One region of the Streptomyces sp. AB3(2024) genome, then DNA from elsewhere that is predicted to be linked to it. Evidence: riboswitches for the same ligand, from Rfam matches in the RefSeq annotation. Region 1 holds a riboswitch; each other region holds the start of a gene.
What was found. A riboswitch is a leader RNA that binds a small molecule or an ion and turns the genes downstream of it on or off. The one in region 1 is predicted to bind thiamine pyrophosphate.

Region 1 (6,697 bases):
GCCCCGAGCACGAGCCGGAGTAGACCGGCTCCGGGGACCGCACCCGCCGATGTTTCACGTGAAACCACGCGCCGGATGCCAGGTGCCCGGCAACGGGTGTCCGACGGCGGGCGCGCCCGGCTACCCCGCGGCCCGGTCGTGCAGCGCCCGTCGCCGCTGAGAGGCGTCCGTCAGGGCCGGAGCGCGCCAGACACCGTCCGGGTGGTAGAGGTTCACGCCCGGTGCGACGATCTCGTCGATCCGGTCCAGCACCGCGTCGTCGAGCACCAGACCGGCCCCCTTGACCAGGGACTCCATCTGTTCCATGGTCCGCGGGCCGATGATCACCGAGGTGACCGCGGGGTGCGCGACGGGGAAGGCGACCGCCAGCTCCGGCAGGGTGCAGCCGGTCTCCTCGGCCAGCGCGACGAGCTGCTCCACGGCCTCCAGCTTGGCGACGTTGCCGGGAATCGCCGGATCGAAGCGCGCCGGGTTCAGCGCCGCCCGCCCCGAGGTCAGGTCGACGGGCCGGCCGAGCCGTTGCTTCCCGCTCAGGAAGCCCGAGGCCAGCGGACTCCAGGTCAGCACGCCCATCCCGTAGCGGCGGGCGACCGGCAGGACGTCGGCCTCGATCCCCCGCGCCAGGATCGAATACGGCGGCTGCTCGGTCCGGAAGCGGTGCAGCGCCCGCCGCTCGGCGACGTGATGGGCCTCGACCAGCTCCTCGGCGGGGAAGGTCGAACACCCGAAGGAGCGGATCTTCCCCGCCGTGACGAGGTCGCCGAGGGCTGACAGCGTCTCCTCGACATCGGTCGTGTGGTCCGGGCGGTGCACCTGGTAGAGGTCGATCCAGTCGGTGTCCAGCCGCCGCAGACTGTCCTCCACGGCCCGGACGATCCAACGCCGCGAATTACCGCTGCGGTTGCGTCCCTCTCCCATCTGGAAGTGGACCTTCGTGGCGAGCACGACGTCGTCGCGCCGCCCCTTGAGCGCCTTGCCGACGATCACCTCGGACTCTCCGGCGGAGTACATGTCCGCGGTGTCGACGAAGTTGATGCCCAGGTCGAGCGCGGCATGGATGATCCGCCCGCACTCCTCGTGATCAGGGTTCCCCACTGCCCCGAACATCATCGTTCCGAGGCAGTGCGCGCTCACCTCGATGCCGGTCCCGCCCAGATTTCGGTATCGCATGGTCATGCGCCCGCACTCTAGGAGCTGGAGCGCACTCCAGGGCAAGAGCTCCCGGCCGGTCAATCAAGTCCGTGTTTTCCGGACACGTCCTGCTCCCGGACGCCGGCGGTCGCGCCCCGGCCCTTCCGGACGTACTCCGGGTGCAACCGCCTTACGATGGAGCAGTTCTGACGGTACCGCTGATTACTTCTTCGGCGTCAGACAGAGAACGAACTTCTCGTTGTCCAACTGCTGTGCGAGCGCGTCAAGTAGCGAGAGCACCTTCTTACGCTTGCTCTTCTTCGGTGCTGTTGCCGCTTCCTGTATGGCCGCGCCGTACGGGAAAGGGGCGTACAGACTCGCGTCTTGCACTTGCCGGTCAGCCGTACAGCGCGTCCCGAAACCGTTCGACATCCACTCACGACGACGAACACCGGCCCGCGACTCCCCCCATGAGGTCGCGGGCCGGTTTGGTTCGTCGGGCTCAGTCGGCCAGCGGGAGGTACAGCCGGTTACCTGTGGCCGCGAACTCCGCCGACTTGCTGAGCATCCCCGCCTGGATTTCCTCGTCCGTGGCCGAGTCGTCGCCACCGAACTGCTCAGTGATGCTTCTGCTGATCTTCATCGAGCAGAACTTCGGACCGCACATCGAGCAGAAGTGCGCGGTCTTCGCGGGCTCGGCCGGAAGGGTCTCGTCGTGGAACTCGCGGGCCGTGTCCGGGTCGAGGGCCAGGTTGAACTGGTCCTCCCAGCGGAACTCGAACCGCGCGTCCGACAGGGCGTCGTCCCATTCCTGGGCGCCCGGGTGGCCCTTGGCCAGGTCAGCGGCGTGAGCGGCGATCTTGTAGGTGATCACGCCGGTCTTCACGTCGTCCCGGTTCGGCAGGCCCAGGTGCTCCTTGGGCGTGACGTAGCAGAGCATCGCGGTGCCCCACCAGGCGATCATCGCGGCGCCGATGCCCGAGGTGATGTGGTCGTAGGCGGGCGCGACGTCCGTGGTCAGCGGGCCGAGCGTGTAGAACGGCGCCTCCTCGCAGATCTCCTGCTGGAGGTCGATGTTCTCCTTGATCTTGTGCATCGGGACGTGGCCCGGGCCCTCGATCATGGTCTGCACGTTGTGCCGCTTGGCGATCGTGTTCAGCTCGCCCAGCGTCTTCAGCTCTGCGAACTGCGCCGCGTCGTTGGCGTCCGCGATCGAGCCGGGGCGCAGACCGTCGCCCAGCGAGTACGTGACGTCGTACGCCGCGAGGATCTCGCAGAGCTCCTCGAAGTTCGTGTAGAGGAAGTTCTCCTTGTGGTGCGCCAGGCACCACGCGGCCATGATCGAGCCACCGCGCGAGACGATGCCGGTCTTGCGACGGGCGGTCAGCGGCACGTAGGGCAGCAGCACGCCGGCGTGGACCGTCATGTAGTCGACGCCCTGCTCGGCCTGCTCGATGACCGTGTCCTTGTAGATCTCCCAGGTCAGGTCCTCGGCACGGCCGTCGACCTTCTCCAGCGCCTGGTAGAGCGGCACGGTCCCGATCGGGACGGGGGAGTTGCGCAGGACCCACTCGCGCGTGGTGTGGATGTTGCGGCCGGTCGAGAGGTCCATGACCGTGTCGGCGCCCCACTTGGTCGCCCAGGTCATCTTGTCGACCTCCTCCTCGATGGAGGAGGTGACCGCGGAGTTGCCGATGTTGGCGTTGACCTTCACCAGGAACCGCTTGCCGATGATCATCGGCTCGATCTCCGGGTGGTTCACGTTGGCCGGAAGCACCGCACGACCTGCGGCGATCTCTTCGCGGACGACCTCGGGGGAGACGTTCTCGCGGATCGCGACGTACTCCATCTCCGGGGTGATCTCGCCCCGGCGGGCGTACGCGAGCTGGGTGACGGCGGCGCCGCCACGGCCGCGGCGGGGCTGGCGGGGACGGCCCGGGAAGACGGCGTCGAGGTTCTTGAGTCCGCCGCGCGGCGAGGTGTGCTTGATGCCGTCGTCCTCGGGGCGCACGGGACGTCCCGCGTACTCCTCGGTGTCGCCGCGGCCGATGATCCAGTTCTCACGCAGGGGCGGGAGGCCCCGGCGCACGTCGGTCTCGATCTGCGGGTCGGTGTACGGCCCGGACGTGTCGTAGAGCGTGACGTCCTTGCCGTTGGTGAGGTGGACCTGGCGGACCGGCACCCGGATGTCCGGGCGGGAGCCCGCCAGGTATCCCTTGTGCCAGCCGGGCTGGCGCTCGGTCTGGCCGTCGGCGTCCTGGCTGACGGCAGGCGTGCGTGCGTCCTGAATGGTCATGAGACCTGATCTCCCTACGCCGGCATTACCCGGTAACAGGTTCGGCGGTCGACGCAGCCTCTTCCCGTACGCATTCTCATGCGCGTACGGTGATCAGCGCCCTCTCAGCCCGGTGCTCCGAGCTCCCGCGTTGTGCAAAGTAGCCCCCACGCTAGCGTCATCTGTGGCGTGCTGAACAGTGGGCCCCCTCATCTCTTGCGATGATCTGCCGGTGACGTCCTCGCCGCAGCCCCCCACCACGCCCACGGACCCCCACGGCCACACCGGTCACGAACATGCCTCCCACGGACATGCGACCGGCGCCTCCCACGGCGGCCACGGCCACGGTCACAGCCATGGCCACGGGCCGGCGGCTCCGGTTTCCAAGCACCTGCGCAAGGTGATCGCCGCCGTGCTGATCCCCTTCGCCGCAACCGTCTTCGTCGGCATGGCCGTGCTCTGGCCGGGCGGGGCCCCCGCCCACCAGCGCACCGGAGTGGGCTTCGACCGCCAGACCCAACAGGGCACGGTCGTCGCCTTGGCAAAGGTCGACTGCAAATCAGTGAACGCCTCCCAGGTGCCGCCCACCGGCGACACCTCCACCCCGGAGGGCCGCGAGGCGCAGGCCGCGCAGACCGGGGAGTGCAAGAAGGCGACGGTCGAGGTCGCCGACGGACCGGACAAGGGCCGGGCGTTCTTCGAGATCGTCCAGCCGGGCGCCCCGCGGCAGTTGGCGAAGGGCCAGGAGGTGGTGGTCGCGTACGCCCCGGACGCGCCGCGGGACCTCCAGTACTCCGTCGTCGACGTGAACCGCAAGCTGCCCCTGGCCCTGCTGGCCGGGATCTTCGCGCTCGCGGTCGTGGTGGTCGGGCGGATGCGCGGGGTGTTCGCGCTCGTCGCCCTGGTGGTGAGCTTCGCGATCCTGACGCTGTTCATCCTGCCGGCGATCCTCCAGGGCTCGAACCCCCTGCTCGTCGCCGTCATCGGAGCCAGCGCGATCATGCTGATCGCCCTCTACATGTGCCACGGCCTGACGGCCAGGACCTCGGTCGCCGTCCTCGGCACCCTCGCCTCGCTGCTGCTGATCGGGCTGCTGGGCTCGCTCTTCATCGACTGGGCCTTCCTGAGCGGCAACACGGACGACAACACCGGGCTGATCCACGGCCTCTACCCGCACATCGACATGAGTGGTTTGCTGCTCGCGGGTGTGATCATCGGCTCGCTCGGCGTCCTCGACGACGTGACCGTGACGCAGACCTCGGCGGTCTGGGAACTCCACCAGGCCGACCCGGGAATGGGCCCGCGCGGCCTGTACCGGGCGGCCATCCGGATCGGCCGCGACCACATCGCCTCGGTCGTCAACACCCTGGTGCTGGCCTACGCGGGCGCCGCACTGCCCCTGCTACTGCTGTTCTCGATCGCGAACAGCAGCATGGGGTCGGTGGCCAACAGCGAGCTGGTCGCGGAGGAGATCATCCGCACCCTCGTGGGCTCCATCGGGCTCGTGGCCTCCGTCCCCGTCACCACCGCGCTCGCCGCCCTGGTGGTTTCCGCCGACCGGACGGGCTCGCCGGCCGCCGCGGTGGTCCCGCAGCCCACCCGCGGCGGCCGGGGGCGTCGGCGCAAGCGCTGAGGGAACGCCGGGTCAGCCCGCGTTCTGCTCGTTCTGGCGCGCCTCGGCGAGGATCTTGCCGAGCTCCTCGTCGAGGCTCTCCTCGAAGTCACCGAGGTTGCGCTCCTGACCGAGCGGAACCAGCCGGTCCGTGCGGTCGAGGAAAGCGACGAGCGGCGCCGCACTCGCGCGGAACAGGGCCCGGTCACAGCCCACCTGGAGGCGGATGTGGACGTCGGACAGCTCCTCCGGGTGGGTGGGGGCGATGTGCACATCGCCGTCACCGCACGGCTTGTTGATGCCGTCGAGAAGCAGTTCCCGGCCGAACGCCCAGGTCACGGGGGCGTCTCCGGGAAGGTGGAAGGTCAGGCGCACCGCGTAGGGGTCGCGAGCCTCGTATCCGAGTTCCACCGGGATCCGGAACGCGAGCTCCTCGGAAACGAGGAAGCTCATCATGACCTCTGCCTGTACCGACTCTCGCATTGCCTACCCCGCTGTAGTGGAAGTGGCCAGGAATGTCCCCCAGGGCCCTCTTGACAAGAGTGGTGTAAGCGATTGCAGATCACAAGGAGTGAGTTTTCAGATACTGATAGAGAACGAGAGGGTGCTCAACAGCGCGCCTACTTCACTCCGTAGTCGATCGACCGCATAGAGCAACCGGTCCTGCTGGTGCAGGGGGAGAGAAATCGCCATGGTCGCGGCGGTGTCGCCGGCGGTGATCGGAATGGCCGCGCACACCGTGTCCAGGGAGTACTCCTGCCGCTCGGTCACGGGCTGCATCCGCTCCAGGGAGCCGATCCGTTCCTCCAGAGCGCTCATGTCCCGCACCGTGTAGGGCGTGATGCTCTCGACCGGATGACGGTCGTAGTACTCCCTGCGCGTCTTCTCGTCGAGTTGGCCGAGCAGGCACTGCCCGATGGCGTGCGCGTGGCCGGTCTCACGGAAGTCCGCCCACTCTTCGCAGGCCGGGCGGGCGGGGGTGTCCGATACGCCCACGACTTCGATCTCACCCTCGCGGTAGACCGCGAAGTAGACGGGGGCCCCGACCACGTCGCGGAAGTGCGAGAGCGAGTCGAGGATCATGCTGCGACGTTTCTGCTGAAGTCCACCGCCCGCCAGCCTGCCGGCCGCGGCGCCGAGGACGAACACACCGCCCTCCCGCCGCAGATAGCCCTCGTGGGTGAGGGTGCGCAACAGGTGGTACGCCGTGGGGAGCGGCAGCCCGGCTTCCCGCGCCAGTTGCTTCGCCGGGGCTCCCTCGCGATGGGATCCCGCCGCTTCCAGCAGCCTCAGCGCCCGCTGCACCGAACCGATCAGGGTCGGCACACCGACGTTGTGAACCGAAGCCAAAGCTCACCCCCCAGGCGTGGCGGCGGACCTCGGGGGAGCCCGCCCTGCGGGGGTCGCCCCCGCGTGCACCGTGGCTCCTGGGGTTGTCGCCGGCGGCCGCTCGACGTGACCGCCTCTTCGGAGCAGGGGTACGGGCTGCCCGTGCCCAGGAAACAGCACGGATTGTCACTCTAACCACCGGTTACCGGCGAGTGGGCGGTTTGCCCGGTACCGTTCCCCCGCCTGGGTCAATCGTGGTACCGCTCCCGGGTGGTGCGTCCTACCAGTCGCCCGCGGAGGACTTCGAACCGCTGCCCGTGAACTTCTTGACCACGAAGATCAGGCCACCG
Region 2 (6,697 bases), on a different contig from region 1:
CGACCACCCGCAGCAGGGTGGACTTGCCGCTGCCGCTCGGCCCCAGCACGCAGACGATCTCGTGCTCGGCGACCTCCAGGTCCACCGCGTCCACGACGGCCCGGTCGCCGAAGCGGACCGATACGCCGTCGAGCCGGAGCAGGGTCATCAGAACTCTCCCGAGGTCGTGGCGGGTCGCAGCCGTTCCAGCAGGAGCAGGGACACCGCGCACACCAGCATCAAAATCGTGCTCAGGGCCATCGCCTGCCCGTAGTTCATCTCCCCGGCCCGCCCCAGCAGCCGGGCCACCGCCACCGGCAGCGTCGGGTGGTCCGGCCGGGCGATGAACACCGTCGCCCCGAACTCCCCGAGCGAGACGGCGAAGGCGAAGCCCGCGGCGATCAGCAGTGCCCGCCGCACCAGCGGCAGGTCCACCTCCCGCCAGGCCCGCAGCGGCGACGCCCCGAGCACGGCCGCCGCCTCCCGCAGCCGGCCGTCCACGGCCCGCAGCACGGGCAGCATGGTCCGTACGACGAACGGCACGCCGACGAGCGCCTGCGCCAGCGGCACCAGGATCCACGAGGTCCGCAGGTCCAGCGGCGGCTCGTCCAGCGTGATCAGGAAGCCGAAGCCCACCGTCACGGCGGACACGCCGAGGGGGAGCATCAGCAGCGCGTCGAACCCCCGCACGAACCGGCCGCCGCGACGGGTCAGCGCCGCGGCCGCGAGCCCTCCGACGAGCAGGGCGATGGCGGTGGCGGCCAGCGCGTACTGCAGGGAGTTCCAGATGGCCTCCAGCGGCGGCACCAGAAACGTTCCGCCACCGGAGCCCGCGTCCTGCAGCGCCCGGTAGAAGCCCAGCCCGTACCCGCCGGGCGCGTCGAAGGACCGCTCCACCAGCACGGCCAGCGGGGCCACGATCAGCAGCGCCACGGTCAGCAGAACCCCGCCGAGGAGGCTCCGCTGGGCCCAGCCGCGCGGGCGGTGCGCCGTGTGCGCCGGGTCCACGAGCCGCAACGCGGTCTCGCGCCGGCGCACGGTCCGGGCGTGCACGGCGAGGATCAGGCCGACGGCGGCGAACTGGACCACCGTCAGCACCGCGGCCGTCGGCAGGTCCAGGAGCTGCGCGGTCTGCCGGTAGACCTCCACCTCCAGCGTGGAGTACGCGGGCCCGCCCAGGATCTGCACGACACCGAAGGAGGTGAAGGTGAACAGGAACACCATCAGCGAGGCCGCGGCCACCGCCGGGCCCAGCGCGGGCAGCGTCACCCGTCGCCAGGCGGCGAACCGCCCGGCGCCCAGGACCCGGGCGGCCTCCTCCTGGCGCGGGTCCAGCTGGGCCCACAGCCCGCCGACCGTCCGGACGACGACGGCGTAGTTGAAGAAGATGTGGGCGAGCAGGATCGCCCAGACGGTGGTGTCCAGCCGGACGCCCCACAGTTCGTCGAGCATCCCGCCCCGCCCGACCAGGGCCAGGAAGGCCGATCCCACCACCACGGTCGGCAGCACGAAGGGCACGGTGACCAGGGCCCGCAACGATTGTTTGCCGGGGAAGTCGAAGCGAGCGAAGACGTACGCGCCGGGAAGGGCGATCAGCAGGGTGAGGACGGTGGAGGCGAACGCCTGCCACGTGGTGAACCACAGGACGCCCGCGATGTCGGGCCTCGCCAGGACCTCGCCGACGCGCCCGAACTGCCAGCCCTCGTCCGTCTTGAGCCCGCGCCCCACGATCGCGGCGACGGGATAGGCGAAGAACAGCCCGAAGAAGGCGAGCGGCACCGTCATCAGGGCGAACCTGACGGCGGTGGCGCGCCCGCCTGTCTTCGGGGAGCCGTCCCGCACTACTTCACGACGAGCGAGGACCATGCCTTGACCCACTGGTCACGGTTCTTGGCGATGGCGTCGGGGGCGACCGTTTCCGGCTTCTCGACGACCACGCCGTGCTTCGTGAAGACCTCCGGCAGCTTCGCGTCCTTGACCACCGGGTTCACGAACATCTGGAGTGGCATGTCCTCCTGGAACTTCTTGCTCACCAGGAAGTCGATGAGCGCCTTGCCGCCCTCCTCGTTCTTCGCGCCCTTGAGCAGGCCCGCGAACTCGACCTGGCGGAAGCAGGTGCCGGTGGCCACGCCCGTGGGGGCCTCGGCCGGCTGCGGCTCGCCGTAGAGGACCTCGACCGGCGGGCTGGAGGCGTAGGAGACGACCAGCGGACGGTCGCCCTTGGCCTTCTTGCCGCCCGCGGAGCCGGAGAAGCGCTCGTTGTAGGCCTGCTCCCAGCCGTCGACGACCTCGACGCCATTGGCCTTGAGCTTGCTCCAGTAGTCCTTCCAGCTGTCCTCGCCGTACTTGCCGACGGAGGCGAGCAGGAAGCCGAGGCCGGGCGAGGAGGTCGCGGCGTTCTCGGTGACCAGCAGGTTCTTGTACTCCGGCTTGATCAGGTCGTCCAGCGTCTGCGGCGGGGCGATCTTCTTGTCGGCGAAGTAGGCCTTGTCGTAGTTGACGCAGATGTCGCCGGAGTCGACCGGGGTGACACGGTGCTGCTGGTCGAGCACGAACTCCGGCTTGACCTGGTCCAGACCCTTGGCCTGGTACGGGGTGAAGATCCCGTTGTCGAGGGCGCGCGAGAGGAGCGTGTTGTCGACGCCGAAGAAGACGTCGCCGCGCGGGGAGCCCTTGGTGAGGATCTCCTGGTTCAGGGCGGCGCCGGCGTCGCCGGACTTCAGGACCTTGACGGTGTAGCCGCTCTGCTGCTCGAACTCCTTGAGGACCGTGTCGGTCACGTTGAAGGAGTCGTGGGAGACCAGCGTGATCGTCTTGGACTTCGGGGCGTCGCTCGCGCCCGCCGGCTTGTCCTTGGCGTCGCCGCCGCCACAGGCGCTGAGCGTGCCGACGCCCAGCGCGGCCACGAGCGCTGCGCCCGCGATCTTCTTGGTGGTGCTCACTGGTGAATTCCTCCTGGGATGTCCAGGAGAAGACGCGGCCCTGCCCGGCGCTCTGTGGGAGCGGACGCCGGGCAGGGCGCAACAGCTTGAGTGATGACCGAACTTCCTACCCCGAATGACCGGGGCGAGGTTCAGAGGGTCTGCGGATGACGGTTACCGCACTCTCAGCGCTGTGGCGCTCCCCTGTCGGAATGATGAAGTTGTCCGGCCACAGGGTACCCCGTGGCCGGTTACGGGCGTCCGCGGCCGGAATCTAGCGCTCGGAGGCGGCCAGCTGGCCGCACGCGCCGTCGATCTCCTGGCCACGGGTGTCGCGTACGGTCACGGGCACGCCGTGCCGGGCGATGGCCTCGACGAAGGCCTTCTCGTCCTCGGGACGCGAGGCGGTCCACTTCGAGCCCGGGGTCGGGTTCAGCGGGATCAGGTTGACGTGCACGCGCTTGCCCTTGAGCAGGCGGCCGAGGAGGTCACCGCGCCAGGCCTGGTCGTTGATGTCACGGATCAGCGCGTACTCGATGGAAATGCGCCGGCCGGACTTCTCGGCGTACTCCCAGGCCGCGTCGAGGACCTCGCGGACGTTCCAGCGGGTGTTCACCGGGACCAGGGTGTCGCGCAGCTCGTCGTCCGGCGCGTGCAGCGAGACCGCGAGGCGGCACTTGAAGCCCTCGTCGGCGAAGCGCAGCATGGCCGGGACCAGGCCGACGGTGGAGACGGTGATGCCGCGCTGCGACAGGCCCAGGCCGTCGGGCTCCGGGTCGGTGAGACGGCGGATGGCGCCGACGACCCGCTTGTAGTTGGCCAGCGGCTCGCCCATGCCCATGAAGACGATGTTGGAGAGCCGGGCCGGGCCGCCGGGGACCTCGCCGTCGCGCAGCGCGCGCATGCCGTCGACGATCTGGTGCACGATCTCGGCCGTGGACAGGTTGCGGTCCAGGCCCGCCTGGCCGGTGGCGCAGAACGGGCAGTTCATGCCGCAGCCGGCCTGCGAGGAGATGCACATGGTGACCCGGTCGGGGTAGCGCATCAGCACGGACTCGACGAGCGTGCCGTCGTGCAGCTTCCACAGGGTCTTGCGGGTGGTGTCGTCGTCGCAGCTGATGTGCCGGACGACGTTCATCAGCTGCGGCAGCAGCTCCTGCTGGAGCTTCTCGCGCGACGCGGCGGGGATGTCGGTCCACTCGGCCGGGTCGTGCGCGTAGCGGGCGAAGTAGTGCTGGGAGAGCTGCTTGGCCCGGAACGGCTTCTCACCGATCGCGGCCACGGCCTCCCGGCGCTCGGCCGGGGTCAGGTCGGCGAGGTGCCGGGGCGGCTTCTTGGCCCCACGAGGGGCGACGAAGGTGAGCTCTCCCGGAACGGGGCGGGCCATGGCGGGTACTCCTTGTAAGACGAAAGGCGCGCCGCAGAAGCAGCGCGCCTTCCAAGAGTAACCGCCCGGCGTATCGCCCGGCTTTTCCGCAGGTCAGCCCGTACCCACGAAGGCCGCCAGCAGCAGCCAGACCACCGGAGCGGTCGGCAGCAGCGAGTCGAGCCGGTCCATGATGCCGCCGTGGCCCGGGAGCAGGGTGCCCATGTCCTTGATGCCCAGGTCGCGCTTGATCATCGACTCGCCCAGGTCACCCAGGGTGGCGCTGACCGCGACCGCCAGGCCCAGTACCAGACCCTGCCACCAGGAGCCCCCGTCGATCAGGAACTCCATGCACAGCGCGCCGGCCGCCATCGCGAAGGCCACCGCCCCGAAGAGTCCCTCGCGGGTCTTGCCTGGGCTGATGCGCGGGGCGAGCTTGGTCTTGCCGAAGCGCCAGCCGACCGCGTAGGCCCCCGTGTCGCTGACCACCGTCAGGACCAGGAAGGTCACCACCCGCTGGGGGCCGTCGTCGGCGGTGAGCAGCATCGCGACGAACGTGGCCAGGAAGGGCACGTAGAACGCTGCGAAGACGCCCGCCGTGACGTCCTTGAGGTAGTCCTCGGGCGCTTCGGTCATCCGCCAGACGAGCACGGCCAGCGCCGTGAGCGCCATGGCCACCCAGGCGCCCTCGGCCCCCCGGACGTATCCGGCGATCACCATGGCCGCGCCGCCGACCGCGAGCGGGACGAGCGGGGCCTTGATGCCCTTCTTCTCCTGGAGCCGGGAGGTGAGCTCCCACAGGCCGACGACGACGGCGACGACGATCACACCGACGAAGACGGCCTTGACGATGAACAGCGAAGCGAAGATCACCGCGCCGAGGCCGACGCCGACCCCTATGGCGGCACGCAGATCCCGCCCCGCGCGCTTCTTCTGCGGCGGCGGGGAGGCGTCCTGCGGTACCTGCGAAGGCGGAGGCGGGGGGCTGGGCATGGGCTCCTGCGGCGGCGTCTCGGCGCGGAACGGGGGGCCGCCGAAGGCGGCGGCCCCCCGATCGCGTGCTTCCCGGTCGTCGAAATCACGGCCGGCGGCATCGGGCACGATGGACATGGGCCGAGTCTGCGGGCCCACCAGCGCATCGTATGCGGGACCCGCCGCCACCGGCTCGGCGGCCCAGGGAGAGTCGTTCATCAGACCTCGAGCAGCTCGGATTCCTTGTGCTTGAGCAGCTCGTCCACCTGCGCGACGTACTTCGCGGTGGTGTCGTCGAGCTCCTTCTCCGCGCGGCGCACCTCGTCCTCGCCGGCTTCCTTGTCCTTGACGAGCTTGTCGAGGGCGTCCTTGGCCTTGCGGCGCACGGAACGGATGGAGACCTTGGAGTCCTCGGCCTTGGTGCGCGCGACCTTGATGTACTCCTTGCGGCGCTCACCGGTGAGCTCCGGGAAGGTCACCCGGATGATGCGGCCGTCGTTGCTCGGGTTGACACCGAGGTCGGAGTCGCGGATCGCCTGCTCGATGTTGCGCAGCGCGGACGCGTCGAACGGCGTCACGATCGCCATGCGCGGCTCGGGAACCGCGAAGGAGGCGAGCTGGTTGATGGGCGTGATGGCACCGTAGTAGTCCGCCACGATCTTGTTGAACATCGCCGGGTGCGCACGGCCCGTGCGAATCGCGGCGAAGTCTTCCTTGGCGACGACGACGGCCTTCTCCATCTTCTCCTCGGCCTCGAGGAGGATTTCTTCGATCACCACGTGCTCCTGCATGTCAGATTTGGATGGTTCAGGCGGGCGGGGCGGTACGAGCCGCCCGGACCGGGCCCGGCCGGAGCCGGGCCGCGGTGGGGCTCAGGCCCGGGTGCCCTGGTCGCTCACGAGCGTGCCGATCTTCTCACCCTTGACGGCGCGGGCGATATTGCCCTCGGCGAGGAGTTCGAAGACCAGGATCGGAAGCGCGTTGTCACGGCACAGCGTGATGGCCGTGGCGTCGGCGACCTTGAGGTCCCGGGACAGCACCTCGCTGTACTCCAGCGCGTCGAACTTCACCGCGTCCGGGTTGGTCTTCGGGTCGGAGTCGTAGACCCCGTCGACACCGTTCTTGCCCATGAGGAGGGCTTCGGCGTCGATCTCCAGGGCACGCTGGGCGGCCGTGGTGTCGGTGGAGAAGTACGGCATGCCCATGCCGGCGCCGAAGATCACGACGCGGCCCTTCTCCAGGTGCCGGACGGCGCGCAGCGGGATGTACGGCTCCGCGACCTGGCCCATGGTGATGGCGGTCTGGACACGGCTGTCGATGCCTTCCTTCTCCAGGAAGTCCTGGAGGGCGAGGCAGTTCATGACGGTGCCGAGCATGCCCATGTAGTCGGACCGGGCCCGGTCCATACCGCGCTGCTGCAGTTCGGCGCCGCGGAAGAAGTTGCCGCCGCCGATGACGA
Region 3 (6,697 bases), on a different contig from region 1:
GTTGCCGTGGGCGTTGCCGTTGTTCTGGTACGGGTAGCCCTGCGGGTCCTGCTCCGGGTAGGGCTGCTGCTGGTTGTCCGTGGCGCGCTGCTGCGGCACCCAGACCCCGCCGGGCGGGGTGTCCGTGGAGTACTGCTGCGCGGGGTCGGGGTACGCCGGGTAGGCGGTGTAGGCCGTGTAGTCGGGGTAGTTGTCGGGGGCCGGCCCGGTGACCGCGCCGCCGGTGCCGATGTACGGGTCCGAGTAGGCGGCGTAGACCTGCTGTTCACCCGCCGGGTAGCCGGTGTAGTCGTAGCCGCCCTGGCCCTGTCCGGGGTCGTAGGAGGCCGCGTACGGCTGGGCGTCCTGTTGGGCGCCGGCGAAGGGCGAGGCGAACGGAGCGGTGGCGTCCGGCCGGTCCGGGGCGAAACTCTGTATCCCGTACGAGCCCGTCTCCTCGGGCACCGGCTGCGGGGTGAACACCTCGTCGCCGGAGCCGGAGCCGGGGCCGGGGCCCGCGTCCGCGGAGGTGCCGTCCGGGCCCTGGGATCCGTACTCCAGGTCGCTGACCTTGAGCTCCGGTGCCGGGCGCGGCGCTCCGCCGCTCCGGCGCCTGCCGCGCTCCTGCCGTACGGGCTCACCGCCGCGGCGCAGCGCCCAGCCGGCCACGAAGCCCTTGCGGAAGGACAGCGTCACCAGGGTCTGGCCGACGGCGAAGGCGGTCGCGCCCGCGGCGATGACGAGGACGGAGGGCAGCACCACCCCGGCCACCACGCCGAGGAACCCCGCGAAGGCGAGCAGGCGCCAGCGGAGCCGGGCCTTGTACTGCATCAGGACCTCGGCTAGCAGCCACAACGCGACGATGCCGAACGCGATGTAGAGGACCGTCATTCCCATGCAAGGCCCCTCTCGGTACGGCCGTCGGCGCGGGAACGGGGACGGCCGCTCAGGCCCGCTGGTGCAGGCCCAGGTTCTCGTAGATTTCGAGGGTCGCCGTGGAATTGTTCAGCGTGATGAAGTGCAGCCCCGGGACACCCTCGGACAGCAGCCGCGCGCAGAACTCCGTGGCGAACTCGATGCCAATGGAGCGTACAGCGGCCGGATCGTCCTTGACGGCGAGCATGCGCTCTTTCACATCCGCGGGGAAGACCGCGGTGCTCAGTTGCGGCAGCCGGTCGAGCTGCTTGATGCCCACAACAGGCATGACCTCGGGGATGATCGGGGTCTCGCAGCCCGCCTTGGCGACGCTGTCGCGCAGCCGCAGATAATTCTCGGGATCGAAGAACATCTGGGTGATGGCGTAGTCGGCGCCCGCACGGCACTTGTCCACGAAGTGCCGGATGTCCGTGTCCCAGTCCTGCGAACGGGGGTGCATCTCGGGGAAGGCCGCCACGCCCACGCAGAAGTCGCCGGACTCCTTGAGCAGGCGCACCAGGTCGGCGGCGTAGTCCACGCCCTCGGGGTGCTTGACCCAGGGGCCCATGGGGTCGCCCGGCGGGTCGCCTCGCAGGGCGAGCATGTTGCGGATGCCGACGTCCGCGAACTGGCCGATGACGTGGCGCAGCTCGGCGACGGAGTGGTCGACGGCGGTCAGGTGCGCGACGGGGGTCAGGGTGGTGTCGGCGGCGATCTGCTCGGTGGCGCGGACGGTGCCGCCCCGGGTGGAGCCGCCGGCTCCGTAGGTGACCGAGACGAAGCTCGGGGAGACCGCCTCGATGCGGCGCAGGGCGTTCCAGAGGTTGCGCTCGCCCTTCTCGGTCTTCGGGGCCCAGAACTCGAAGGAGTACGAGCGCCCGGACGCGAGGAGGTCGCGGACCGTGTGCGCACGGTCCGACCAGGTGGAAGCGGTACCAGTGGCCATACCGGCAGGTTAGACGCGCGCTCGCGGACTCCGAAGCGCTGTCCATCCATTGGACACGTTTTTGGACACTAGACCAGTCGGGCGCGGATCCGCTTGGAGAGTTCGTGGGCGGCGGCGTGGGGATCGGCCGCCTCGGTGATGGCGCGGACGACCACGACGCGGGTGGCTCCGGCGTCCAGCACCTCGTCCAGGTTGGCGGCGTCGATGCCGCCGATGGCGAACCAGGGGCGGTCCTGGCCGAGGGAGGCCGTGTACCGGACGAGGTCGAGGCCGGGGGCGTGGCGGCCGGGCTTGGTGGGGGTGGGCCAGCAGGGTCCGGTGCAGAAGTAGTCCACACCGGGCTCGGCGACGGCGGCGTCGACCTCGGACTCGGCGTGGCAGGAGCGGCCGATCAGGACGCGGTCGGCAAGGATGGCGCGGGCGGCGGGGACGGGGATGTCCCCCTGGCCGAGGTGCAGGACGTCGGAGCCGATGGCGTGGGCGACGTCGGCGCGGTCGTTGACGGCGAGGAGCTTGCCGTGACGGCGGGCGGCTTCGGCGAAGACCCGGAGGTGTTCGAGCTCCTCGCCCGCCTCCATGCCCTTGTCGCGGAGCTGGACGATGTCGACGCCGCCGGACAGGGCCGCGTCGAGGAACTCGGGGAGGTCGCCCTGCCGCTTGCGGGCGTCCGTGCACAGGTAGAGCCGGGCGTCGGACAGCTGCTGCATGGGTGTACCCCCGTGTGGTGGCGGGGGGGGGGGGGGGGGGGGGGGGGGGGGGGCCCCCCCCCCCCACCCCCACACCACCCCCCCACCCCCCCCCCCGCCCCCCCCCCACACCTGTGGATCAGCCGGTCAGAGGGCGAGCGCCTGGGCGCGTCGCTTCACCTCCGTGCCGCGATTCTCGCTCAGCGCCTGAGCGGGGGTGCCCGGCAGGGTGGGGTCGGCGGTGAACATCCACTCCAGGATCTCCTCGTCGGAGAAGCCGTCGTCGCGCAGCACGGTCAGCAGGCCGACCAGGCCCTTGACGATCTTGTCGCCGTCGATGAAGGGGGCGGGCACCTGGAGGGAACGGTTCTCGCCGCGGCGCACGGCGAGCAGCTGACCTTCCTTGACCAGCTGGCGGACCCGGGTCACTTCGATGTCGAGCATCTCCGCGATGTCGGGGAGGTACAGCCAGGCGGGGACAAGGGCATCGATCTTTGCGTCAATCTCGGTCACGGGGACAAGCCTGCCATCTCGGGCCGACAGCCGGTACCCGAGCCACCCCGTCCGGGGACGGGGCGGGCCGGGCACGGGTTCCGCGCGGGGCCCGCAGGAGGTCCGCAGGGAGGTCCGCAAGAGGTCCGGCGCGGCGGGTCGGGACCGGGCGGAGCGGCGGTGGAGGGACGGCGGAGGCGCCCGGGAACACGTGCCGGCGAGGCCGTCCGGGCCCTGCGGGGGCCCGCGTCAGGCGGTGGCGGACTTCAGCGGGACGTCCGGGTCGACGACCCTGTCCGGGTCGACGGGGACGGCCGATTCGATCAGCCTGCGGCCCTGCGCGAGGTCGCGGGGGCGGCCCACGGCCAGGACGGCGACCAGCGCGCCCTCCCGCAGCCAGCACACCGACCAGGCGGCGTCGTCCGGGCCGCCCCGCCAGAGCAGGGTGTCGGCGCCGCCGTGGTGGCCCGCGTACTGCACGAAGCGGCCGAACTGCTCGGACCAGAAGTAAGGGACGGGGTCGTAGGCCTGGACGGGCTCCCCCGCGACGATGTTCGCCGCGACCGCCCGGGGGCCCTGCAGGGCGTTGTCCCAGTGGTGGACCAGCAGCCGGGCCCCGTAGCGGGCGGAGGGGAAGGAGGAGCAGTCGCCCACCGCGTACACCCCGGGCACCGAGGTGCGCAGGTAGGCGTCGGCGGTGACCGAGCCGTCGGGGCCGCGCTCGATCCCGGTGCCGTCCAGCCAGCCCGTGGCGGGCCGGGCGCCGATGCCGACGACCACCGCCCCCGCCGCCAGCTCCCGGCCGTCGGCGAGCCGGACCAGCCCCTCCTCGATCCCGGCCACGGCGGCGCCGGTGATCAGGGTGGCTCCGGCCTCGGCGTACCACCGGGCCATCGGGGCGGCCACCTCGGCGGGCAGGGCCCCGGCCAGCACCCGGTCCGCGGCCTCGACCACCGTGACGGCGCAGCCGGCCCCGCGGGCCGCGGTGGCGAACTCGGCGCCGATCCAGCCGGCCCCGACCACCACGAGGTCGTGGGCCGCCGCCAGGACGGGGCGCAGCCGGGCGGCGTCGTCGAGGGTGCGCAGCAGGTGCACGCCCGGGACGCCGCCGGAGCCGGGCAGGGTCAGCGGTTCGGCTCCGGTGGCCAGGACCAGGACCTCGTAGGGGACGGGCCCGGCCGGGGTGTCGAGCTCGTGCGCCGCGGGCCGTACGCCGGTGACCTCGGTGCCCAGGCGCAGGTCGATGCGGAGTTCCTCGAAGTCCACGTCGAAGGCCACGTCGAAGGCGGCCTCCTCGGCCTTGCCGAGCAGCACCGCCTTGGACAGCGGGGGCCGGTCGTAGGGCTGGTGGGGTTCGGCGCCCAGGAGGGTCACGGGGCCGGTGAAGCCCTGTTCGCGCAGGGCCACGGCGGTCTGCACGCCGGCCATTCCGGCGCCGACGATCACGACACCGGGCTTCGTCTGTTGCGTCTGCTCGCTCACCCGCCCCAGCCTAGTGAACTGACGGCCCGTCAGGAACAGGGGGCGGGGAAGTACGGGCGGGCGCCGGGGAGGCAGCCTTACCCGCCACCCCCGCCGGGGTTACGCTGGCCACCGTACCTATCGCGGGAGTCCGGGCGCACCGGGCTGAGAGGGAGGCTGGCCGGCCTCCGACCGTACGAACCTGATCCGGGTCATGCCGGCGAAGGGAGGGGCTGGACGCCCATGCACTCATCTCGGAAGGGATCCGCCGGAACCGCGGGATCCACCGGATCCGACGTCCTCGTCATCGGGGGCGGGATCATCGGCCTGGTCACCGCCTGGCGGACGGCCCGGCGCGGACTGCGCACCGTACTGGCCGACCCCGACCCCGGCGGGGGCGCCGCCCGGGTCGCGGCGGGCATGCTCGCCGCCGTCACCGAACTGCACTACGGCGAGGAGACCCTGCTCGGGCTCAACGTGGCCTCCGCAGCCCGCTACCCGCAGTTCGCCGCCGAGCTGGCCGAAGCCAGCGGCGGCCTGGACATCGGCTACCGGGCCTGCGGCACGCTCGCCGTCGCCCTCGACGCCGACGACCGCCTCCACCTGCGGGAACTCCACGCCCTGCAGCGTCGCTGCGGCCTGGAGTCGCAGTGGCTCACCGGCCGCGAGTGCCGCCGCCTGGAGCCGATGCTGGCCCCGGGGGTACGCGGGGGGCTGCGCGTCGACGGGGACCACCAGGTGGACCCGCGGCGGCTCGCGGCCGCGCTGCTGGCCGCCTGCGAGCGCGCCGGGGTCGGCGTCCACCGGAAGGCCGCCACCCGGCTGCTGACCGGGGCCGACCGGGCGCTGGGCGCCGTACTGGAGGACGGCACGGAGCTGCGCGCCGACCAGGTCGTGCTCGCGGCGGGCTCCCTGAGCGGGCGGCTGGAGGGGGTGCCGCCGGAGGTGGCGGTGCCGGTGCGGCCGGTGAAGGGCCAAGTGCTGCGGCTGTCGGTGCCGCCGGCGTACGCGCCGTTCCTGTCCCGGACCGTACGGGCCGTCGTGCGCGGCAGCCACGTCTACCTGGTGCCCCGCGAGAACGGCGAGCTGGTCGTCGGAGCCACCAGCGAGGAACTCGGCTGGGACACCACCGTCACCGCGGGCGGGGTGTACGAGCTGCTGCGCGACGCCCACGAGCTGGTCCCCGGGATCACCGAGCTCCCCCTGGTCGAGACCCGGGCCGGACTGCGCCCCGGCTCCCCCGACAACGCGCCGCTGCTGGGCCCGACCGACCTGCCCGGACTGCACCTGGCCACCGGGCACTACCGCAACGGGGTGCTGCTGACCCCGCTCACCGGCGACGTGATGGCGGAGCTCCTGGCCACCGGCACCGTGCCGGAGGTCGCCCGCCCCTTCAGCCCCCGCCGCTTCTCCACCACGCGTCAGGAGTCCTACGCATGACCATCTCCGTCAACGGCGAGCCGCGCGAGGTCGCGGTCGGCACCACCCTCGACGCGGTGGTGGCCACACTGACCCGGGCGCCCAAGGGCGTCGCCGCCGCCCTCAACGAGACCGTCGTCCCGCGCGGCCAGTGGCCGCACACCCCGGTGGGCGACGGCGACCGGGTCGAGGTCCTCACCGCCGTGCAGGGGGGCTGAGCACGATGGCCGACGACCTCTTCACCCTCGGCGGACGGACCTTCTCCTCCCGCCTGATCATGGGGACGGGCGGGGCCCCGAGCCTGGACGTCCTCGAACGCTCCCTGGTCGCCTCCGGCACCGAGCTGACCACGGTGGCCATGCGCCGCCTGGACCCGACGGTGCAGGGCTCGGTCCTGTCCGTCCTCGACCGGCTCGGCATCGCGGTCCTGCCGAACACGGCGGGCTGCTTCACCGCGGGCGAGGCCGTGCTCACCGCCCGGCTGGCGCGGGAGGCCCTCGGCACCGACTGGATCAAGCTGGAGGTCGTCGCCGACGAGCGCACCCTCCTGCCCGACGGCGTCGAGCTGCTGGACGCCGCCGAGGTCCTGGTCGACGAGGGCTTCACCGTCCTGCCGTACACCAACGACGACCCCGTCCTCGCGCGGAAGCTGGAGGACGTGGGCTGCGCGGCGATCATGCCGCTGGGCTCCCCCATCGGTTCGGGGCTCGGCATCCGCAACCCGCACAACTTCGAGCTGATCACGGAGCGGGCCGGGGTGCCGGTGATCCTGGACGCCGGGGCCGGCACGGCCTCCGAC

Region 2: it holds a riboswitch for thiamine pyrophosphate, as region 1 does, so the genes downstream of both, ACEPPI_RS04345 (thiamine ABC transporter substrate binding subunit) here and thiC (phosphomethylpyrimidine synthase ThiC) in region 1, are expected to answer to the same signal.
Region 3: it holds a riboswitch for thiamine pyrophosphate, as region 1 does, so the genes downstream of both, thiO (glycine oxidase ThiO) here and thiC (phosphomethylpyrimidine synthase ThiC) in region 1, are expected to answer to the same signal.

The regions. Positions count from the first base shown of each region.
Region 1 is NZ_JBGWAB010000001.1:15,541-22,237, forward strand. It holds gene ACEPPI_RS00055 (hypothetical protein) at 1-23, shown strand, start outside; gene ACEPPI_RS00060 (aldo/keto reductase) at 121-1,170, opposite strand; gene thiC (phosphomethylpyrimidine synthase ThiC) at 1,634-3,427, opposite strand; TPP riboswitch at 3,422-3,566, opposite strand; gene ACEPPI_RS00070 (YibE/F family protein) at 3,639-5,039, shown strand; gene ACEPPI_RS00075 (SsgA family sporulation/cell division regulator) at 5,052-5,501, opposite strand; gene ACEPPI_RS00080 (IclR family transcriptional regulator) at 5,598-6,335, opposite strand; gene ACEPPI_RS00085 (DUF5326 family protein) at 6,628-6,697, opposite strand, start outside.
Region 2 is NZ_JBGWAB010000006.1:91,419-98,115, forward strand. It holds gene ACEPPI_RS04335 (ABC transporter ATP-binding protein) at 1-148, opposite strand, end outside; gene ACEPPI_RS04340 (ABC transporter permease) at 148-1,764, opposite strand; gene ACEPPI_RS04345 (thiamine ABC transporter substrate binding subunit) at 1,821-2,921, opposite strand; TPP riboswitch at 3,007-3,116, opposite strand; gene rlmN (23S rRNA (adenine(2503)-C(2))-methyltransferase RlmN) at 3,175-4,287, opposite strand; gene ACEPPI_RS04355 (phosphatidate cytidylyltransferase) at 4,381-5,457, opposite strand; gene frr (ribosome recycling factor) at 5,457-6,014, opposite strand; gene pyrH (UMP kinase) at 6,111-6,697, opposite strand, start outside.
Region 3 is NZ_JBGWAB010000138.1:2,640-9,336, reverse strand. It holds gene ACEPPI_RS34280 (hypothetical protein) at 1-876, opposite strand, end outside; gene metF (methylenetetrahydrofolate reductase [NAD(P)H]) at 926-1,840, opposite strand; gene thiE (thiamine phosphate synthase) at 1,909-2,547, opposite strand; gene ACEPPI_RS34265 (Rv2175c family DNA-binding protein) at 2,674-3,039, opposite strand; gene ACEPPI_RS34260 (NAD(P)/FAD-dependent oxidoreductase) at 3,268-4,500, opposite strand; TPP riboswitch at 4,613-4,725, shown strand; gene thiO (glycine oxidase ThiO) at 4,723-5,919, shown strand; gene thiS (sulfur carrier protein ThiS) at 5,916-6,116, shown strand; gene ACEPPI_RS34245 (thiazole synthase) at 6,122-6,697, shown strand, end outside.